3 regions of the Lentzea roselyniae genome follow, and region 2 is predicted to be linked to each of the others. Evidence: riboswitches for the same ligand, from Rfam matches in the RefSeq annotation. Region 2 holds a riboswitch; each other region holds the start of a gene.
The links. A riboswitch is a leader RNA that binds a small molecule or an ion and turns the genes downstream of it on or off. The one in region 2 is predicted to bind cobalamin.

Region 1 (5,877 bases), on a different contig from region 2:
CCTTGGCCGCCACGGCGTTCGCGGCGGTGACTCCGGGGATGATCCTGACCGGCACGTCCGGTTGTTCGGCGGCTGCTTCAAGAACCGCCGTGGCCATCGCGAAGACGCCGGGGTCGCCCGACGACACCACCGCGACCCGCCTGCCCTGGCGCGCCAGGTCCAGGGCGAAGGCGGCGCGTTCCGACTCGACCTGGTTGTGGGAGGCGTGCTTGGTCTGGCCGGGCCGGTCGGGGACGCGGTTGAGGTAGGTGGTGTAGCCGACGAGCTCGTCGGCGGCTTCCAGCTCCTGGCGGGCTTCCGGCGTCAGCCAGGCGGTGGCGCCGGGGCCCAGGCCCACGACGGTCACCTCGCCCTTGCGCGCCTTGGGCTTGGAGTGACTGGGCAGCAGCGCCAGCGAGAAGTACGGGACGGTGTCCGGGTCCACGTCGGCGAGCGGCGAGGTCTTCTGCCGGCCCGTGGTGGCGCGCTCGACGTACCAGGCGTTGCCGAGCCGGCCGGAGGCTTCGAGGGCTGCCTTGACGTTGCCGAAGGTGCGGCCCAGCTTGAGGATCGCGGCCGAGTCGGTGTCGGCGAGGCGGGCTGCCAGCTCGGCCGGCGGCAGGGTGCCGGGCAGGATCGTGAGGACCTCGTCGCGTTCCACGAGCGGGGTGCCGAGGACGGCACTCGCGCCGCTGACACTCGTCACGCCGGGAACGACCTCCCACTCGTAGCGGTCGGCGAGGCGTTTGTGCATGTGCATGTAGGAGCCGTAGAAGAACGGGTCGCCCGCGGCCAGGACGACGACGTTGCGGCCGGCGTCGAGGTGAGCGGCGAGGCGGGCGGCGGCCTCCTCGTAGAACTGGTCGATCTCGCCCTGGTAGTCGTCCGTGTCCTCGGTCGTCACCGGGTAGACGAGCTGTTCGGTGATCTGACCTTCGCGGAAGTAGGGCTCCGCAATGGTTCTGGCCACTGAGCGGCCGTGGCGGGCGCTGTGGAACGCGACGACGTCGGCTTCCCCGATGAGCCGCGCGGCCTTGACCGTCACGAGTTCCGGGTCGCCAGGACCCAGGCCGACGCCGTAGAGCTTGCCCGTCATTCCTCTTCGCTCGCAATCGCGTTGATAGCTGCTGCCGTCATGGCGCTGCCGCCGCGCCGGCCGTGCACCACCAGGTACTCCAGATCCGTTGCGGCCAAAGCTTCCTTGGACTCCGCCGCGCCGATGAAGCCCACCGGGATGCCGAGGACGGCGGCAGGCCTCGGGGCGCCCTGCGCGATCAGGTCGAGCAGGTGGAACAACGCCGTCGGCGCGTTGCCGATCGCGATCACCGCGTCCTGGAAGCGGTCCGCCAGCAGTTCCAGCGCTGCCGCGCTGCGGGTGTTGCCGATGCGCTTGGCCAGCTCGGGCGTGCGCGGGTCCTGCAGGTAGCACAGGACCTCGTTGTCCGCGGGCAGCCGGCGGCGGGTCACCCCGGCCGCGACCATGTTGGCGTCGCAGAGGATGGGCGCGCCGTCGAGCAACGCGGCGTGGGCGTGCCGCACGACGTTGGGGGAGAAGGCGATGTCGTGCGTCAGGTCGGTCATGCCGCACGAGTGGATCATCCGCACGACGACCCGCGCGACGTCCTGCGGGAAGCCGGCGAGGTCCGCCTCCGCGCGAATGGTCGCGAAGGAGCGGCGGTAGATCTCCGCGCCTTCCTTGATGTACTCCGTCACCTGGTCTCCTCGTAGCCGTCGCCGGTCGCGACGAACTCGATCACATCGCCGGTGGGGCGGCCACACCGGCGTGAGCAACCCGACCAGTGGACCGGTTGGCCACGAGAAATGTCAGACCTGCTCACTAGAGTTGAAATTGGGGGAACCCCGGCCGGAGCGTGTGTGTGGTGGGCCGCGTCTACCCAAGCGCGCGCGTCGGCCCGTACGTCGCTGAGTGACTTCGCGCAGCCGGGGCGGCCGGTGCAGGCGCTCACGCCGTGCCAAGGGGAGGCCGGGTCGGTGATCAGGCCGGACGTGTCGGTACCCGCCGGCACGACGAGGCTGCGCCACGGCGTCAACCGCACCGGCACACCCGCGAGGAGATGCGCATCCAGCCGTCCCAGCGGCACACCCGGTGTGGTCGGCGAAGGTGCGACAGGCGTCACAGCCGGAGTGATCCGCGATCCGCCGGTGGCACCGAAGTGTTCGGTGATCTTCCGCACACCGCCGTCCACTTCGGACAGGCGCCAGGCGGCCCCGCGCATCTCCTGGAAGAGACGGGCGGCGGTCACGAGAGCGTCCACGGGGTCCTGAACACGCACACCCGTGTCGGTCCCTGCGAGCAGCAACACGTCGTCGACCAGCCCGAAGTCGCCGCCGAGGCCGCTGACCGACGCGCCAACCGTCACCAGGAAACGCCCGGGTAGCGAGGCCAGCGCGGGGTCCGCGCACAGGGCCGCGTCCAGCGCGTCGACCAGGGCCTGGTTGGCCTCCAGCGGCGCCGCGATGATGTTGCGGATGCGCTCGTGCGTGTCCGAAGGCAGCAGGCCTGCCGCACGCAGCCGCGCACCCAGTTCCAGACCGTCCGCGAGGCCCCTGATCTGGAGGTTCGCCCGCGAGGTCAGCTCCAGCGAGCCGGTGCCGAGTTCCAGGGCGGCGAGCCGCACGACGTCCCACTGAGCTGCCGTGAGGGTGCCGCCGGGGACCCGGATGCGCGCGAGGCCGCCGTCAGCCGCCTGGTGCAGCTCGACGGCGCCTGGGCAGGCATCCGGGTGAGTACGCATAGGTCGGACTGTAACCCGCCGGTTAGGGTGAGCCCGAACGACGAAGCGCAGGAGGAAGCCGGTGTGAATCCGGCGCGGTCCCGCCACTGTGACCAGCGAACCGCTGGGAGTCAGGAACTCCGCTTCGTCTGTCACCCGCAACCTGGGGCGAGGACCCCACGAGGGATGGAGCCTGCGTGATCCTGCTGCTGTCGACCTCCGACACCGACCTGCTGTCGGCCCGGGCGAGTGGCGCCGAGTACCGGCTCGGCAACCCCGCGCGACTGACCGTCGACGACCTGCCCGCGCTCGTCGAGGGCGTCGACCTGGTCGTGGTGCGCATCCTCGGCGGGCGGAGGATGTGGGAGGAGGGGCTCGACTGGCTGCTGGCCTGCGGGCTGCCCGTGGTGGTGCTCGGCGGTGAGCAGCAGCCGGACGCGGCGCTCATGGAGCTGTCGACGGTGCCCGGCGGTGTCTGCGCCGAGGCCCACCTCTACCTGGCGCACGGCGGGCCGGTGAACCTCACCGAGCTGCACAAGTTCCTCGAGGACACGATCCTGCTGACCGGGCACGGGTTCGCGGCGCCCGCCGCCACGCCCACGTGGGGTGTGCTGGAGCGCGAGCCCGCGCAGGACGGCCCGACGGTCGCGGTGCTCTACTACCGGGCGCATCACGTCGCGGGGAACACGGCGTTCGTGCACGCGTTGTGCGACGCGATCGAGGCCAAGGGCGGGAAGCCGCTGCCGGTCTACTGCTCGTCGCTGCGCACCGCCGAGCCCGAGCTGCTGGAGACGCTGGGGCAGGCCGACGCGCTCATCGTGACGGTGCTGGCGGCCGGTGGCACGAACCCCGCCAAGGCGAGCGCAGGCGGGGACGACGACGCGTGGGACGTCGGGGCGCTGGCGGCGCTGGACGTGCCGATCCTGCAGGGGTTGTGCCTGACGTCGAGCCGCGAGTCGTGGGACTCCAACGACGATGGACTGTCCCCTTTGGACACCGCGACGCAGGTGGCGATCCCGGAGTTCGACGGCCGGATCATCACGGTTCCGTTCTCGTTCAAGGAGATCGACTCCGACGGCCTCACCGTCTACGTGGCGGATCCCGAGCGGGCGCTGCGCGTCGCCGGCATCGCGGTCAGGCACGCGCGGCTGCGGCACGTCCCGGTCGGTGAGCGCAAGATCGCGGTGATGCTGTCGGCGTACCCGACCAAGCACTCCAGGATCGGCAACGCGGTCGGTCTCGACACGCCCGCCTCGACCGTACGGTTGCTGAAGGCCATGCGGGAGCACGGCTACGACATCGGCACCGAGCTGCCGGGCGTCGACGAGCAGGACGGCGACGCGTTGATCCACGCGTTGATCGCCGCCGGTGGGCAGGACGCGGACTGGCTCACGCAGGAGCAGTTCGAGAGCAACCCCGTGCGCATCGCCGCGGCGGAGTACCGGGAGTTCTACGAGACGCTGCCCGAGGACTTCCGCGAGTCGATGCAGGAGCACTGGGGCGACGCGCCCGGCTCGCTGTTCGTCGACCACTCGCGGTCCAAGGACGGCGAGATCGTGCTGGCGGCGCTGGAGTCCGGCAACGTGGTCGTGATCGTCCAGCCGCCCCGCGGGTTCGGTGAGAACCCGATCGCGATCTACCACGACCCGGACCTGCCGCCGTCGCACCACTACCTCGCGGCCTACCGGTGGATCGAGTCGAGGTTCGGCGCGGACGCCGTGGTGCACGTCGGCAAGCACGGCAACCTGGAGTGGTTGCCGGGCAAGACCGTCGGCATGTCGGCGTCCTGCGGCACGGACGCGGCGCTGGGCGATCTGCCGCTGGTGTACCCGTTCCTCGTCAACGACCCCGGTGAGGGCACGCAGGCGAAGCGGCGCGCGCACGCCACGCTGGTCGACCACCTCGTACCGCCGATGGCCCGCGCCGACAGCTACGGCGACATCGCGCGGCTGGAGCAGCTGCTCGACGAGTACGGCAACATCTCCGCGATGGACCCGGCCAAGCTGCCGGCGATCCGGGCGCAGATCTGGACGCTGATCCAGGCCGCGAAGCTCGACCACGACCTCGGCCTGGACGACCGGCCGCACGACGCGGAGTTCGACGAGTTCCTGCTGCACGTCGACGGCTGGCTGTGCGAGGTCAAGGACGTCCAGATCCGCGACGGCCTGCACGTCCTCGGCGAGGCGCCGACCGGTTCGGTGCGGGTCAACCTCGTGCTCGCGATGCTGCAGGCACGTCAGATGTGGGGCGGCCAGGTCGCCGCGCTGCCGGGCCTGCGCGAAGCACTCGGACTCACCACGACGACCCGCGAAGACGTCGACGCCGTCGAGGAACAGGCTCGCGCGCTCGTCCAGGCCATGGAAGACGCGGGCTGGGACGCTTCCGTGGCACGGACTCTGCACGAGTCGGCCGACGTGCAGAAGATCCTGGAGTTCGCCGCCGTCGAGGTCGTGCCCCGGTTGGCGCGCACCACGGACGAGATGACGAACGTGCTGCACGCGCTGGACGGCGGCTACATCCCGGCCGGTCCGTCGGGCTCTCCGTTGCGCGGCCTGGTGAACGTGCTGCCGACCGGCCGCAACTTCTACTCGGTCGACCCGAAGGCCATCCCGTCGCGCCTCGCGTGGGAGACCGGTCAGGCGATGGCCGACTCGCTGCTCGCCCGGTACCGCGAGGAGAACGACGGCGAGTGGCCGCCCTCGGTCGGCCTGTCGGTGTGGGGCACGTCGGCGATGCGCACGGCCGGCGACGACATCGCCGAGGTGTTCGCGCTGCTGGGCGTGCGGCCGGTGTGGGACGACCAGTCCCGCCGCGTCACGGGCCTCGAGGTCATCCCGCTGGAGGAGCTGGACAGGCCGCGCGTCGACGTCACGGTCCGGATCTCCGGGTTCTTCCGCGACGCCTTCCCGCATGTCGTGTCCCTTTTGGACGATGCCGTGCAGCTGGTGGCGTCACTGGACGAGCCGGCGGACCGGAACTTCGTGCGGGCGCACATGGTCGCGGACCTGGCGGAGCACGGCGACGAGCGCAGGGCTACGCTGCGGATCTTCGGCTCCAAGCCGGGCGCGTACGGCGCGGGCGTGCTGCCGTTGATCGACAGCCGCAACTGGCGCGACTCGTCCGACATCGCCGAGGTCTACGCGGTGTGGGGCGGCTACGCCTA
Region 2 (5,877 bases):
GAACGCCAGCATGCTGCCGAAGCGGTGGATGCTGCCGCTGACCTGGTTCGTGCCCATCGCCCAGTTCGTCTTCGGGAACGCCACCACCAGCAGCAGGCCCACCGACCACAGGATCAGCGCGATCGACCCGCCGGACCGCCATCTCGTCAGTCCCTTGTGGACGAGCGCGGCGAGGATCGCGAGGGAGCCGAAGGCCAGGAGCAGCACGGCGACGTCGAAGACGGGGCGGTAGTCGCCCAGCGCGTACTCGCTGATGGTGCGGCGCAGCGGGCCCACGGTCAGGTCGAGCAGACCGACCATGGCCACCGTCACGACGACGGCGAGTGAGCCGCCGGTGGCGGCGAGTCGAGGAATCAGCACATAACGCCCAACGCCGGGACGAGCCCGTGCGGTTCCTGGGTTCAGGAAGCCGACAGGATGCTCCCAGCTTTCCGACAGGTTCAGTTCAGCACGGCTCCGCACGTGACGTTGACCTGCGTTCCTGTGATCGTGCGGCCCCAGTCCGAGGCCACGAACACCGCTGCTCTCCCGACGTCCTCCAGTGTCGCCGCTCTGCCGAGCGCCGTCTGGCCGACGATGTCCGGCTCGACCTGGTCACGGATGCCCGCGGGGATGGACTCGGGGATTCCGCCGGTCTGCAGCGTCACGGCCCGGACGCCGTGCGGCCCGAGCTCCTCGGCGAGCTGGCGGCACATCGCCTGGACCGCGTCGAACGCCGTGACCAGGCCGCCGAGCTGCCAGCGGCGGTGCACCGAGCCGTCACTTGTGCCGCCGAAGAACAGGATGACGCCGCTGCCCTGCCTGACCATGTGCCGGGCGGCGGCGCGGGCGGTGAGGAACTTCGAGCGGACGTTGGTGACGACCGGGCTGAGGTAGTCGTCGACGCTCATCTCGTGGATCGGTGTGCCCTGCACGTCGTTGTCGGAGATGACGTTGACCGAGATGTCGATCCGCTCGAACGCGGCCGCGTGCCGGTCGACGCTCTGCTCGTCCAGCGCGTCGACCACGGCGTACCCGACGCCGAGCTCTTCCGCCTTGGCCTTGAGCGCCGCCTCGGTGCGCGCGGCGAGGTGCACTTCGGCACCCGCCTCGGCGAACGCCCCGGCGATCGCGCCGCCGATCGTGCCGGCGCCGTAGACGACGGCGACCTTGCCGGTGAGGTTCACCGGTACGCCCTGAACCACTCGACCTCGAACTCCTTCGGATAGCGCCCGGTCCGCTCCGGCCCGAACTCGAAGACGGCGAGCTGGAACTGCATCGGGTAGTCCGGCGCCTGGTGCACCGTGTTGACCAGGTCGCCGTCCACGAAGAAGTCGACGCGGCCCGGCTGCCAGTCCGCGCCGTAGACGTGGAACTCGCGCCCGTCGATCGGCACGTCCACGACCTCGAACTCGTCGGTGATCCTCGGGTCGCCGAACGGGTGCAGCCCCATCCCGACGCCGGTGTTCGCCGGGTAGACGTGCTTGCCGAAGATCTCCGCGATGCAGATCTCGGCCGACCGCTCCGGCACGTCCTCCAGTCCGATCATCCACAGCGCGACCATGCAGCTGGGGTCGTCGATCGCCTTGCAGCGGATCTCGAACCGGCCGTACGTCGGGGTGTAGAGCCGCAGGTCCTGCTGCTTCTCCCGCACCTGGAGGTCGGGGCGGAACCGGGACTGTCCCTCGGTGAGCGCGGTCTGCAGGCCCGAGACCCTGGTGTCGCCGTCGAACTCGGGGCACCACGGCTCCTGGTCGGCGTCGATGCGCAGGACCAGGCCGTTGTCGTTGCGGTAGCGGGCGGCGGTGGCCGACCTGGAACTCCAGTGCGGCAGATAGTGCGGGTACCACCGGTCCAGCGTGGTGAACCGGTCCTCGAACTCGAGCTCTCGTCCGGTCATGTCACCGAGGGTAACTCCTACCGCAGCGCGACAGCCGCTTCTGCGGCCACCGCGTCGGCCACGGCGGTCAGCGCCGGCGAGTCCAGCTTCCACTGCTGCCAGTACAGCGGGATGTCGACGGTCCGGCCCGGCGCGAGGTCGACCAGGCCCTCCTGCAGCTGCTGCGGCGGCACCATGCCCCACCCGAGCCCGGCCACGATCGCCCGCACGTACACCTCCGACGACGGCACGTAGTGGCGGTGTTCCGCGGCGCCCCGGCCACGGGTCAGCGTGCGCACGAACCTGTCCTGCAGGTCGTCGTTGCGGTCGAACACCACCACCGGCGCGTCCGGCAGCCACGACTTCACGGGACCGTCGGCGTACGTGTCTATAAAGGACTGCGACGCCATTGCCGCGTAACGGATGCTGCCCAGCTTCCGCACGGAACAGCCCGCGACCGGCTCACGCGAGGACGTCACCGCGGCCATCACCACGCCCTGTCGCAGCAGAGCCGTCGTGTGGTCCTGGTCCTCGCGGTGGAGGTCGAACGAGATCTTGAGCGACGAGGGAACCCGTTGCAGCGCGGGAAGGAACCACGTGGCGAGCGAGTCGGCGTTGACCGCGATCGGCACCCGGACCACGGCGTCCGACCCGAGGGCGGCGTCAAGATCCTGGTCCAGCGCGAGCAGTTGCCGACCGTACCGGACCAGCACCTCCCCCGACGGCGTCAGCCGCACCGGCCGCGCCCGCACCAGCAGCACCCGGCCCGTTCGCTGCTCCAGGGCTTTGATCCGTTGCGACACAGCGGAAGGCGTGACGTGCAGCATCGCCGCGGCGGCGTCGAACGTGCCCGCGTCGACGACCGCGAGCAGCGTGCGCACCAGGTCCAGATCCATCACAGCTGCTAATGGTACGTAAGAATCTTTAGCTGGTCTCATCAAGACGCCGTCAATACCGTCGATGGTGTGACTGACCTGCTGCTCGGCTTCGGCACCATGCTGACCCTGATCGTCGCCATCGGCGCGCAGAACGCTTTCGTGCTGCGCCAAGGACTTCGCCGCCACGCCGTGGCGAAGGTCGTCGCGGTGTGCGCCGTCTCGGACGCGATCCTGGTCGCGGTCGGCGTCGCCGGCTTCGGAGCCATCGTCAGCAAGTGGCCGCAGGCGATCACCGTCGCCGCGATCGTGGGCGGCCTCTTCCTGCTGGGCTACGGGTTTCTGGCCGCCCGTCGCGCGTTCAACCCGTCCGCACTGACCGTGGAGCCGGCCCGGAGCGGCCGCCCCGTCCTCACCGCGCTCGCCCTCACGTGGCTCAACCCGCACGTCTACCTGGACACCGTGCTGCTGCTCGGTTCGATCGCGGCCGGCCGGTGGCTCTTCGGGGTCGGCGCGGTGACCGCGAGCGTCACGTGGTTCGTCGCGCTCGGGTTCGGCGCCCGGCTGCTCAGCCCGCTGTTCGCGAAGCCCCGCGCGTGGCGGGTGCTGGACGGCGTGATCGCGGCCGTGATGATCAGTCTCGGCGTGACCCTGATCGCCGGGTCGTGATCATCACCAGGACCGCCGACACCGCCAGCACGCCGCTCGTCACGGGCGCCGCGGCACCGGCCGCGAGGGACGCCGAAGCCAGCCCCGCGCTGACGAGAGCACCTGCGATGATCTTCGGCCGAACTTCACCCACGTTGATCACCCTAACCCACGACACGCCCATGTTGGGTGGTGATCCAGAGCCCACCACCACATGTAGTATCTGCCGCGCTGGTGGTTCACCGGCCCGGAGCAACGGGCCGGTGAGGCAAGAGGGAACCTGGTGCGAGTCCAGGACTGCCCCGCAGCGGTGAGTGGGAACGAAAGCCGTCAACGAAGCACTGGGTCGCGAGACCTGGGAAGCGACGGCCGGTAGGAGCGAGAGGTGCGCCCACGAGTCCGAAGACCTGCCACTGGTGTGCGCGCAAGCCTGCGCGCACGACACGGTGCCCCGAGGGAGGGCGGCTGTGTGCACCAGTGGTCTCGTCACTGGCGTGCGCGTGCGTTTCCTCGGGCCGAGCTCGCGAGGAGAGAGCGTGCCCGACCGCCCAACGGCTATGGATCACCTGTCTGGGGTCGTCAACGAAGCATGTGCCGACCTGCCCAACGCGTCGGCAGAGGCGGTTCTGACCGAGACCAAGCGGAACCTCTACGCCGGCATCACCGACGCCGAGCTCGCCCTGGCGCCGATCATGGCCGCCCGCACGATGGTCGAGCACGACCCGGACTACTCGTACGTCAGCGCCCGGTTGCTGCTGGACAGGCTGCGCGCCGAGGCGTGCGGCACACCCCTGTCCCACGCCGAGATGACCGAGCGCTACCCGTCGTACTTCACCGAGTTCGTCCGCCACGGCATCGAGCTGGGCCAGCTGGACCCGCGCCTCGCGGACTACGACGTGGCCCGCCTGGGTGCCGCACTCGACGCGTCGCGTGACCTGAACTTCCAGTTCCTGGGCATGCAGACGTTGTACGACCGCTACTTCCTGCACCACGACGGCCGCCGCTACGAGCTGCCGCAGGCGTTCTTCATGCGCGTCGCCATGGGCCTCGCCCTCGACGAGGACGACCGCGACGCCCGCGCCGTCGAGTTCTACGAGCTGCTGTCGTCGTTCGACTTCATGTGCTCGACCCCGACCCTGTTCAACTCGGGCACCACCCGCCCGCAGCTGTCGTCGTGCTTCCTGACCACTGTGGACGATGATCTTGCGGGCATCTTCCACGGCATCAGGAACAACGCGCTGCTCAGCAAGTTCGCCGGTGGTCTCGGCAACGACTGGACCCCGGTGCGCGGCATCGGCGCGCACATCAGGGGTACCAACGGCAAGTCGCAGGGCGTGGTGCCGTTCCTGAAGATCGCGAACGACACCGCCGTAGCCGTGAATCAGGGCGGCAAACGCAAGGGCGCGGTCTGCGCGTACCTGGAGACCTGGCACATCGACGTCGAGGAGTTCCTCGACCTGCGCAAGAACACCGGCGACGAACGCCGCCGCACACACGACATGAACACCGCGAACTGGGTGCCGGACGAGTTCCTGCGCCGGGTCCGCGCGAACGGCCCGTGGACCCTGTTCTCGCCCGACGAGGTGCCGGATCTGCACGACGCGTTCGGTGACGACTTCGCGCGGAAGTACCGTGCGTACGAGGAGAAGGCCGACCGCGGCGAGATCAGGGTGTTCCGCCGCGTGCAGGCCGTGGACCTGTGGCGGCGCATGCTGACCATGCTGTTCGAGACGGGCCACCCGTGGATCACGTTCAAGGACCCGTGCAACCTGCGTTCGCCGCAGCAGCACAGCGGTGTCGTGCACTCCAGCAACCTCTGCACCGAGATCACCCTCAACACCTCGGTCGACGAGGTCGCGGTCTGCAACCTGGGCTCGGTCAACCTCGCGCGGCACGTCACCGAGCAGGGCATCGACCACGCGCGGCTCGAGAAGACCGTGCGCACGGCGGTGCGGATGCTCGACAACGTGATCGACGTCAACTACTACACGATCCCCGAGGCGCGGAACTCGAACCTCAAGCACCGCCCGGTCGGCCTGGGCCTGATGGGTTTCCAGGACGCGCTGTTCACGCTCGGCACCCCGATGGCGAGCGAGGAGGCCGTCGAGTTCGCGGACCGCAGCATGGAGGAGATCAGCTACTACGCGATCGAGGCGTCCGCCGACCTCGTGGCCGAACGCGGCGCGTACCGGTCGTTCGAGGGATCGCTGTGGAGCCAGGGGATCCTGCCCATCGACTCGATCGGCATCCTCGCGCGGAACCGCGGCGAAGACGAGCTCGACGTCGATCGCGAGTCCACGATGGACTGGGGCAGGATCCGGGAGAAGGCCCGCAAGGGCATGCGGAACTCCAACGTCATGGCCATCGCGCCGACCGCGACCATCGCGAACATCACCGGCGTGAACCAGTCGATCGAACCGCTGTACCGCAACCTGTACGTGAAGTCGAACATGTCCGGCGACTTCACCGTGATCAACCCCGACCTGGTGCGCGCGC
Region 3 (5,877 bases), on a different contig from region 2:
GGTGGGGTGTCGGACGACGTGTGCCGTGACGTGGAAAACCTTGGCGATCAGTTCGGGCACGAGGACCTCCTCGGGCGTGCCGTGCGCGACGACGCGGCCTTCTTCGAGCACGTACAGACGGTCGCAGTAGGACGCGGCGAGGTTCAGGTCGTGCAGGACGGTGAGAACCGTGACGCCGAGGCCGCGTGCGAGTGCGAGGACGTCGAGCTGGTGCCGGATGTCGAGGTGGTTGGTCGGCTCGTCCAGCACGAGCACGCGTGGCTCCTGTGCGACGGCACGCGCGATGAGCACGCGCTGGCGTTCACCGCCGGAGAGGCTGAGGAAACCCCGGCCCGCCAGATGCGAGACGTCCACTGTGGCCAGTGCGTCGGCGACGATGCGGCGGTCCGCCTCCGGATCGCGGTCGTGCGGCAGACGGCCCATCTCCACCACCTCGGCCACCGTGAAGTCGAACTCGACCTGTGACTCCTGGGTGAGCGCGGCGAGGTCGCGGGCGATCTTCTGTCGCTTGTGGACGCTCTCGCCGTCGAGCAGGACGATGCCGGCGTGCGGTTTCAGGGCGCGGTAGACGCAACGCAGCGTCGTGGACTTGCCGCTGCCGTTCGGCCCGACGATGCCGACGACCTCGTTCGAGGCGTGCAGCGAGATGTCCTCGATGATGTTCTGGACGGTGACACCGGTGAGCTCGACGCGCATCAGCGCCCTCCGAACACGTACGCCCTGCGGCGCATCAGGAAGATGAAACACGGCACACCGAGGGCGGCGGTGATGACGCCGAGCGGCAGTTCCTCCGGCGCCGCGAGCATGCGTGCGGCCACGTCCACCCACACCAGGAAGCTCGCGCCGGCGAGTGGCGCGAGGGCCAGCACCTTGCGGTGATCGGCGCCCACGACCATGCGGGTGAGGTGCGGCAGCATCAGGCCGACGAAGCCGACCGCGCCGCTGACGGCCACCAGCACGCCGGTGATGGCCGCGGTGACGACGAACAGGTGCGTGCGGAACCGGTTGACCTCGATGCCGAGCGTGGTCGCGGTCTCGTCGCCCATCGCCAGCGCGTTGAGCTGCCGCGCCCTGGTCGTCAGGTAGACGATCCCGGCCGCGGTCACGGCCGTGGCGACCGGCAGAGACTGCCAGTTGGCCCCGCCGAGGCTGCCGAGCAACCAGAACATGGCCGCCCGCGCCGCCTCACCGCGCGGCGCCTGGAACACCAGCAGCATGGCGACGGCCGAGAAGCCGTACGCGAGCGCGGTTCCGGTCAGCACCAGCCGCAACGGCGTGAGCCCCCGGCTCGACCGCGCGGTGATGTACACCAGCGCCGTGGCACCGAGCCCCGTCAGGAACGCTCCGGCCGAGAGCGCGTAGACACCGAGACCGGAGAGCACGCCAAGCGTCGCCACCGCCGTCGCGCCGACGCTGGCTCCGGACGAGATGCCGAGCACGTACGGGTCGGCGAGCGCGTTGCGGACCATGGCCTGGATCGCGACGCCGACCGTGCTGAGGCCGGCGCCGACCACCGCGGCCAGCAGCACACGAGGCAGCCGGATGTCCCAGACGATGTGGTACTGCCCGGCGAGGTCGGCGGGGACCGTGCCGCCGGTCAGCGCCGCCCACAGCAGTTCGAGGGTGACGTCGAACGGTACGGAGACGGGGCCGAGCGCCACACCCGCGACGATGCTGACGGCGAGCACGCCGACGAGCGCGCTGATCTTCCCGATCACATGTTCCCTTCCCGCAGTCCACGGCAGGAGTCGGAGTTCCTCTGCAGCCGTGTGCGGGTGTTCGGGCTCGCCCCTGGTGGGGCCTACCGTTGCGGGTCAGCGCCGGACTTCGACCGGACTTCCCCCGTGCACGACGCTCGTACTCTAACCCGAGCTACAAGGCGCCTTCCGCACCGAAGCCCGGCTCGAAGCGGCGGAAGTACTCCATGCAGTTCGCCATCTGGTGCTCGACGAGGCCGAACTTCGGGGTGTCGTGCGGTTCCAGCATCGCGAGCACGTCGACGGACTCGGTCGCCTTCTCGCCTGGGACGAGGATCTCGGCGCGATCGCCGGGGAAGACGGAGACCTTGTGGCCGACGTGCCACACATCCCGCCTGGATCCCTTGACCAGCACCTTCCACGGCGGGTTGTACTGCTCCAGGTCCTCCAGCTCGTTGCGGATCGAGAGCAGGGCGCTGAACACGGAGTCACCGGTGGACATCTTGCGGCCGAAGGGGCCGTAGAGAGCCATCTTGATCTCTTTCGCGGTGACCGCCTGCCACACGACGCGGCCCACCCAGACCTGTTCCCTGCCCGACTCCGGATCCTTGCCGTGGAGCGGGACGTCGCGCGAGATCGCCGGGAACTCACCGTCCTTGGTCCACTCCGGAAGCTCCTCCACCGGCTGCTGCCGCGGAGGCACCGGCCGGGGTGGTGGCGGCGGAACGGGTGGCCTCATCGCGCGTGGCGGTTGCGGCGGCGGTGGCATCTGGCGCTGCGGACGCATCGGGTGCTGGGGACGCATCGGCGGCTGTTGGGGGTGCATTGGGGCAGAACTCCTGTTGGTCGCCGTGACGTCAGCTGTGCTTGGCCATGATGTCGCGCATCTGCTGCCGATAACTGTTCATCAGCTCCTGCTGCGCGGACTTCTCCCCCGGTGGGAGATCGGGCAGCCTGGAGTCGATCTCCCGGACCAGGTCCTGCAGCCGGAAGTACTGGCTCTTGGAGGGTTCCGGCAACTGCTCCGGTTCCCTGACCCTGGGCTGCTCGTCCGGCTCGCGTTTCGGTTCCTCCGCGGGAGGGTCCGGCTCCCGCTGCGGCTCTGGCTCGCGGTCGTGCGGCACGGGATCGTCCGGATCGGTGCGCTGCGGACCGAACGGCTCGTCGGGGTGCGGGTTGTTGTAGTCCGGTGTGTGCGACGGCGGCTCGTAGTCCGCCCGGTGCCACGGCGGGAGCCCGTCGTCGACGTGCTTGCCGACCTGCGTGCCCATCTGCTCGGCCGCTTCGCGCGCGGACATCTCGGCTGTCTCTCGCAGCACCGCCTTCTCCGCCGTGCCGGCCAGCCCGGCGCCGCCGGTCGCGATGCCGAGACCGACGTCGCCGACCAGCTGACCGAACGCCGCGAACGGGTCCTTCTTCCACTGTTCGACGTTGAGGATGCCCTTGACGGCCTCGGTCGGATGCGTGGCCATGTGGACCATGCCCGCGGCCTGCTGCATCAGGTGGGCCGCGTAGTCGCCGGGGTGGGCCACGTTGTAGGGGTCGAGCGGGTTCATCACCCGCGCCACCTTGACCAGGCCGAGCACGGCCTGGCCCATACCGGAGTGCACCGACACGACCTGGTCCACGGTCTTCTCGATGCTGTCCTCGATCGAGGCACCGAGCTTGGAGAGGAACCCCGGTTCCTCGGGAGCCTTGTCCTTCGCCCTGGTGACGACGGCGGCCGCCTCAGCGGCCGCACTGCGCAGGGCGTTGCGCGCGTCGGCGAGCATCCGCTCGGCGGCCTCCCGCTGGGCCTTGCCGGGATCGTTGAACGGGGCGAGCGGTGCGGGCGCCGAGTCACCGCTGACCTGTGCGGCCATGAACGCCTTCTCGAACTGCGACGCCGCAGCGTCGTACTGGCGCTCGGCGTCCTTGGTGACCTTCTTCGCCTCGTTGTGGAGACGGATCGCCTCCGCGGCTTCGCGTTGCGCGCGCTCGACCGCGCCTTTGTAGGTCGTCAGCGCCTCCACGACGGGCCCGAACGCCTCGGCGGCGTCCCGCCACTTCGGCGTCTCCTTGGCGAAGTACTGCTGGAACTTCTCCGCCGCCGCACCCGTCCAGTGGCCGACGTCCAGTTTGGACAGACCGCCGTACGCCTCCTGACAGGCGGTGCCGAGCTTGCGCAGCCCGCTCGCGGTCTCGTCGAGAGTCGCGACGTCGCCGGGGACGAGCTCCTTCGGGTCGTCGGTGTCGCCGAGCTCACTGCGCCCGAACCAGCTCACGCGCGATCACCGGCCTTCTTGAACGACGTCTCCTCACCGGTGACGTCCTCGACCGCCGAGTCCCACGAGTTCTCGAGGCCCTTCGCGGCCTTGTCCCACTCCTTCTCCATCGAGGTCAACTGCGTGTACGGCTTGCCGAGCTCCTCCCAGGACTGCCTGGTCGGGTCCACCTGTGAGCCGGGGTCGCCGAGCAGCAGCTGGAAACCCTGCTTGAGCTTGTCCTCGGCCTGCTCGTACACGCTGCGCGTGTCGCTGAGCGCCGAGACCATCTCGGTGCCTTCCTCGACGAGGTGCCGCACTCCCCACTTCCAGCGGTCGAAGAACTCCTCCAGCGCCTCGGCGAGCACCTCGTCACCGCACTCGTCCTGGCTGGGGCAGAGGAACCCGAGGCTGGTGGTGCTGGCCATCAGGTGGCCGCCGTCGGGCGCGAACTCCTTCAACGCCGCGACCGTGTCGTTGACGCCCTTGATCGCCTGACCCATCGCGCCGAGGTCGACGCCGAACCCGGTCACGCGTCCACCGCCAGCTCGTCGGCGACGATGCCGCGCACCGGCGGCAGGCTCATCATGTGCTCGGCCCCGTTGTCGAACACGACACCGGTGTTCCTCGGCAACGCGGGCAGGTAGTGGTCGAGCAACCGTTCGCCCGTGACCGCCAGGTAGTGGGCCTCGGTGCTCTCGCCCCTGGCCGCGAGGTGCTCCTGCAACCGCTCGGGGCTCGAGAACGCGGCGAGCCAGTTCAGTCCCTCGATGGAGACGACCGGCAGGGACAGCGGGTCGATCCGCTGCAGGTAGACCGTGCTCTCCCGGAAGGCCCGCAGGAACGCCTCCGGGTTTCCCCCACCCTCGCGGTAGCGCCGCGCGTGCGCCACCGCCTCGTTTTCGTCGTGCATGCCTCTCCCGTTCCACCAATCCCCCCAGATCGGCAGCGCCGTACGTTACCGGCGGCTCACTGTCCGTGCCTGAGCAGTCGATCAACTGAGGTCCGCGTCACTTCGGGAAAAAGATCCGGGGTCGTGTCGATCCGGCGGCAGACCCGTTCGACCTCGGGATGTCAGGCACCGCAACACCGCGGAACAGGGAGACACACCATGAAGTTCATGCTGATCTGGCGCGCGACCGACGAGGCCTTCGCGAACCTGGGCGACGTCGACTTCGACAAGATGCTGGAGACGGTCGGCCGCTTCAACGACGAGATGATCCGCGCCGGCGTCCTGCTCTCCGCGGAGGGCCTGGCCGATGCCTCAGAGGGCGTGGTCGTCGACTTCTCCAGCGAGCCGCCGGTCGTGACGGACGGCCCGTACGGCGAGACCAAGGAGCTGTTCAACGGCTTCTACATCATCAACGTCGCTTCCAAGGAGGAGGCGATCGAGTGGGCCAGGCGCGCGCCGATCACCGGTCCCGGCTTCAAGACCGAGATCCGCCGAGTCCCCACGATCGACGAGTTCCCCCAGGACAACCCGTGGATCCAGAAGGAGCGCGCGTGGCGTGAGCGCACCGGTCAGCTCTGACCCGCGCTGAAGAACGCCGAAGCCCGGCCGGAGAACTCCGGCCGGGCTTCAAAACGTCTGCGAGAACTCAGCCCGTGCGCACGTTCGACGACACGAGCGCCGCGAGCCTGTCACCGATCGCGTAGGTCGCGCCCGGCGACTGGTGGTCGCGCGTCGCCAGGTCGAACGCCACGGAGGCCTCGATCCGGCGCGACGCCTCGTGCTCGCCGAGGTGGTCGAGCAGCAGCGCCACGGACAGCACCGCGGCGGTCGGGTCCGCGATGCCCTGGCCCGCGATGTCCGGTGCCGAGCCGTGCACGGGCTCGAACATCGACGGGTTGCGGCGCGTCACGTCCAGGTTGCCCGACGCGGCCAGGCCGATTCCGCCCGTCACGGCGGCGGCGAGGTCGGTCAGGATGTCGCCGAA

Region 1: another riboswitch for cobalamin. It lies ahead of cobN (cobaltochelatase subunit CobN); the one in region 2 lies ahead of ABFX45_RS05480 (ribonucleoside-diphosphate reductase subunit alpha).
Region 3: another riboswitch for cobalamin. It lies ahead of ABFX45_RS17360 (FecCD family ABC transporter permease); the one in region 2 lies ahead of ABFX45_RS05480 (ribonucleoside-diphosphate reductase subunit alpha).

Annotation. Positions count from the first base shown of each region.
Region 1 covers NZ_BAABBE010000024.1:26,011-31,887, forward strand. The annotation lists gene ABFX45_RS33325 (precorrin-2 C(20)-methyltransferase) at 1-1,075, opposite strand, end outside; gene ABFX45_RS33330 (precorrin-8X methylmutase) at 1,072-1,692, opposite strand; gene ABFX45_RS33335 (hypothetical protein) at 1,689-2,735, opposite strand; adenosylcobalamin (AdoCbl) riboswitch at 2,762-2,903, shown strand; gene cobN (cobaltochelatase subunit CobN) at 2,912-5,877, shown strand, end outside.
Region 2 covers NZ_BAABBE010000003.1:32,486-38,362, reverse strand. The annotation lists gene ABFX45_RS05510 (DUF998 domain-containing protein) at 1-360, opposite strand, end outside; gene ABFX45_RS05505 (SDR family oxidoreductase) at 441-1,184, opposite strand; gene ABFX45_RS05500 (glycoside hydrolase family 16 protein) at 1,163-1,879, opposite strand; gene ABFX45_RS05495 (LysR family transcriptional regulator ArgP) at 1,897-2,754, opposite strand; gene ABFX45_RS05490 (LysE/ArgO family amino acid transporter) at 2,854-3,402, shown strand; gene ABFX45_RS05485 (hypothetical protein) at 3,368-3,535, opposite strand; cobalamin riboswitch at 3,600-3,810, shown strand; gene ABFX45_RS05480 (ribonucleoside-diphosphate reductase subunit alpha) at 3,939-5,877, shown strand, end outside.
Region 3 covers NZ_BAABBE010000008.1:312,278-318,154, forward strand. The annotation lists gene ABFX45_RS17355 (ABC transporter ATP-binding protein) at 1-696, opposite strand, end outside; gene ABFX45_RS17360 (FecCD family ABC transporter permease) at 696-1,718, opposite strand; cobalamin riboswitch at 1,758-1,880, opposite strand; gene ABFX45_RS17365 (hypothetical protein) at 1,873-2,379, opposite strand; gene ABFX45_RS17370 (putative T7SS-secreted protein) at 2,555-3,961, opposite strand; gene ABFX45_RS17375 (hypothetical protein) at 3,958-4,473, opposite strand; gene ABFX45_RS17380 (SseB family protein) at 4,470-4,853, opposite strand; gene ABFX45_RS17385 (YciI family protein) at 5,052-5,471, shown strand; gene ABFX45_RS17390 (3-isopropylmalate dehydrogenase) at 5,539-5,877, opposite strand, start outside.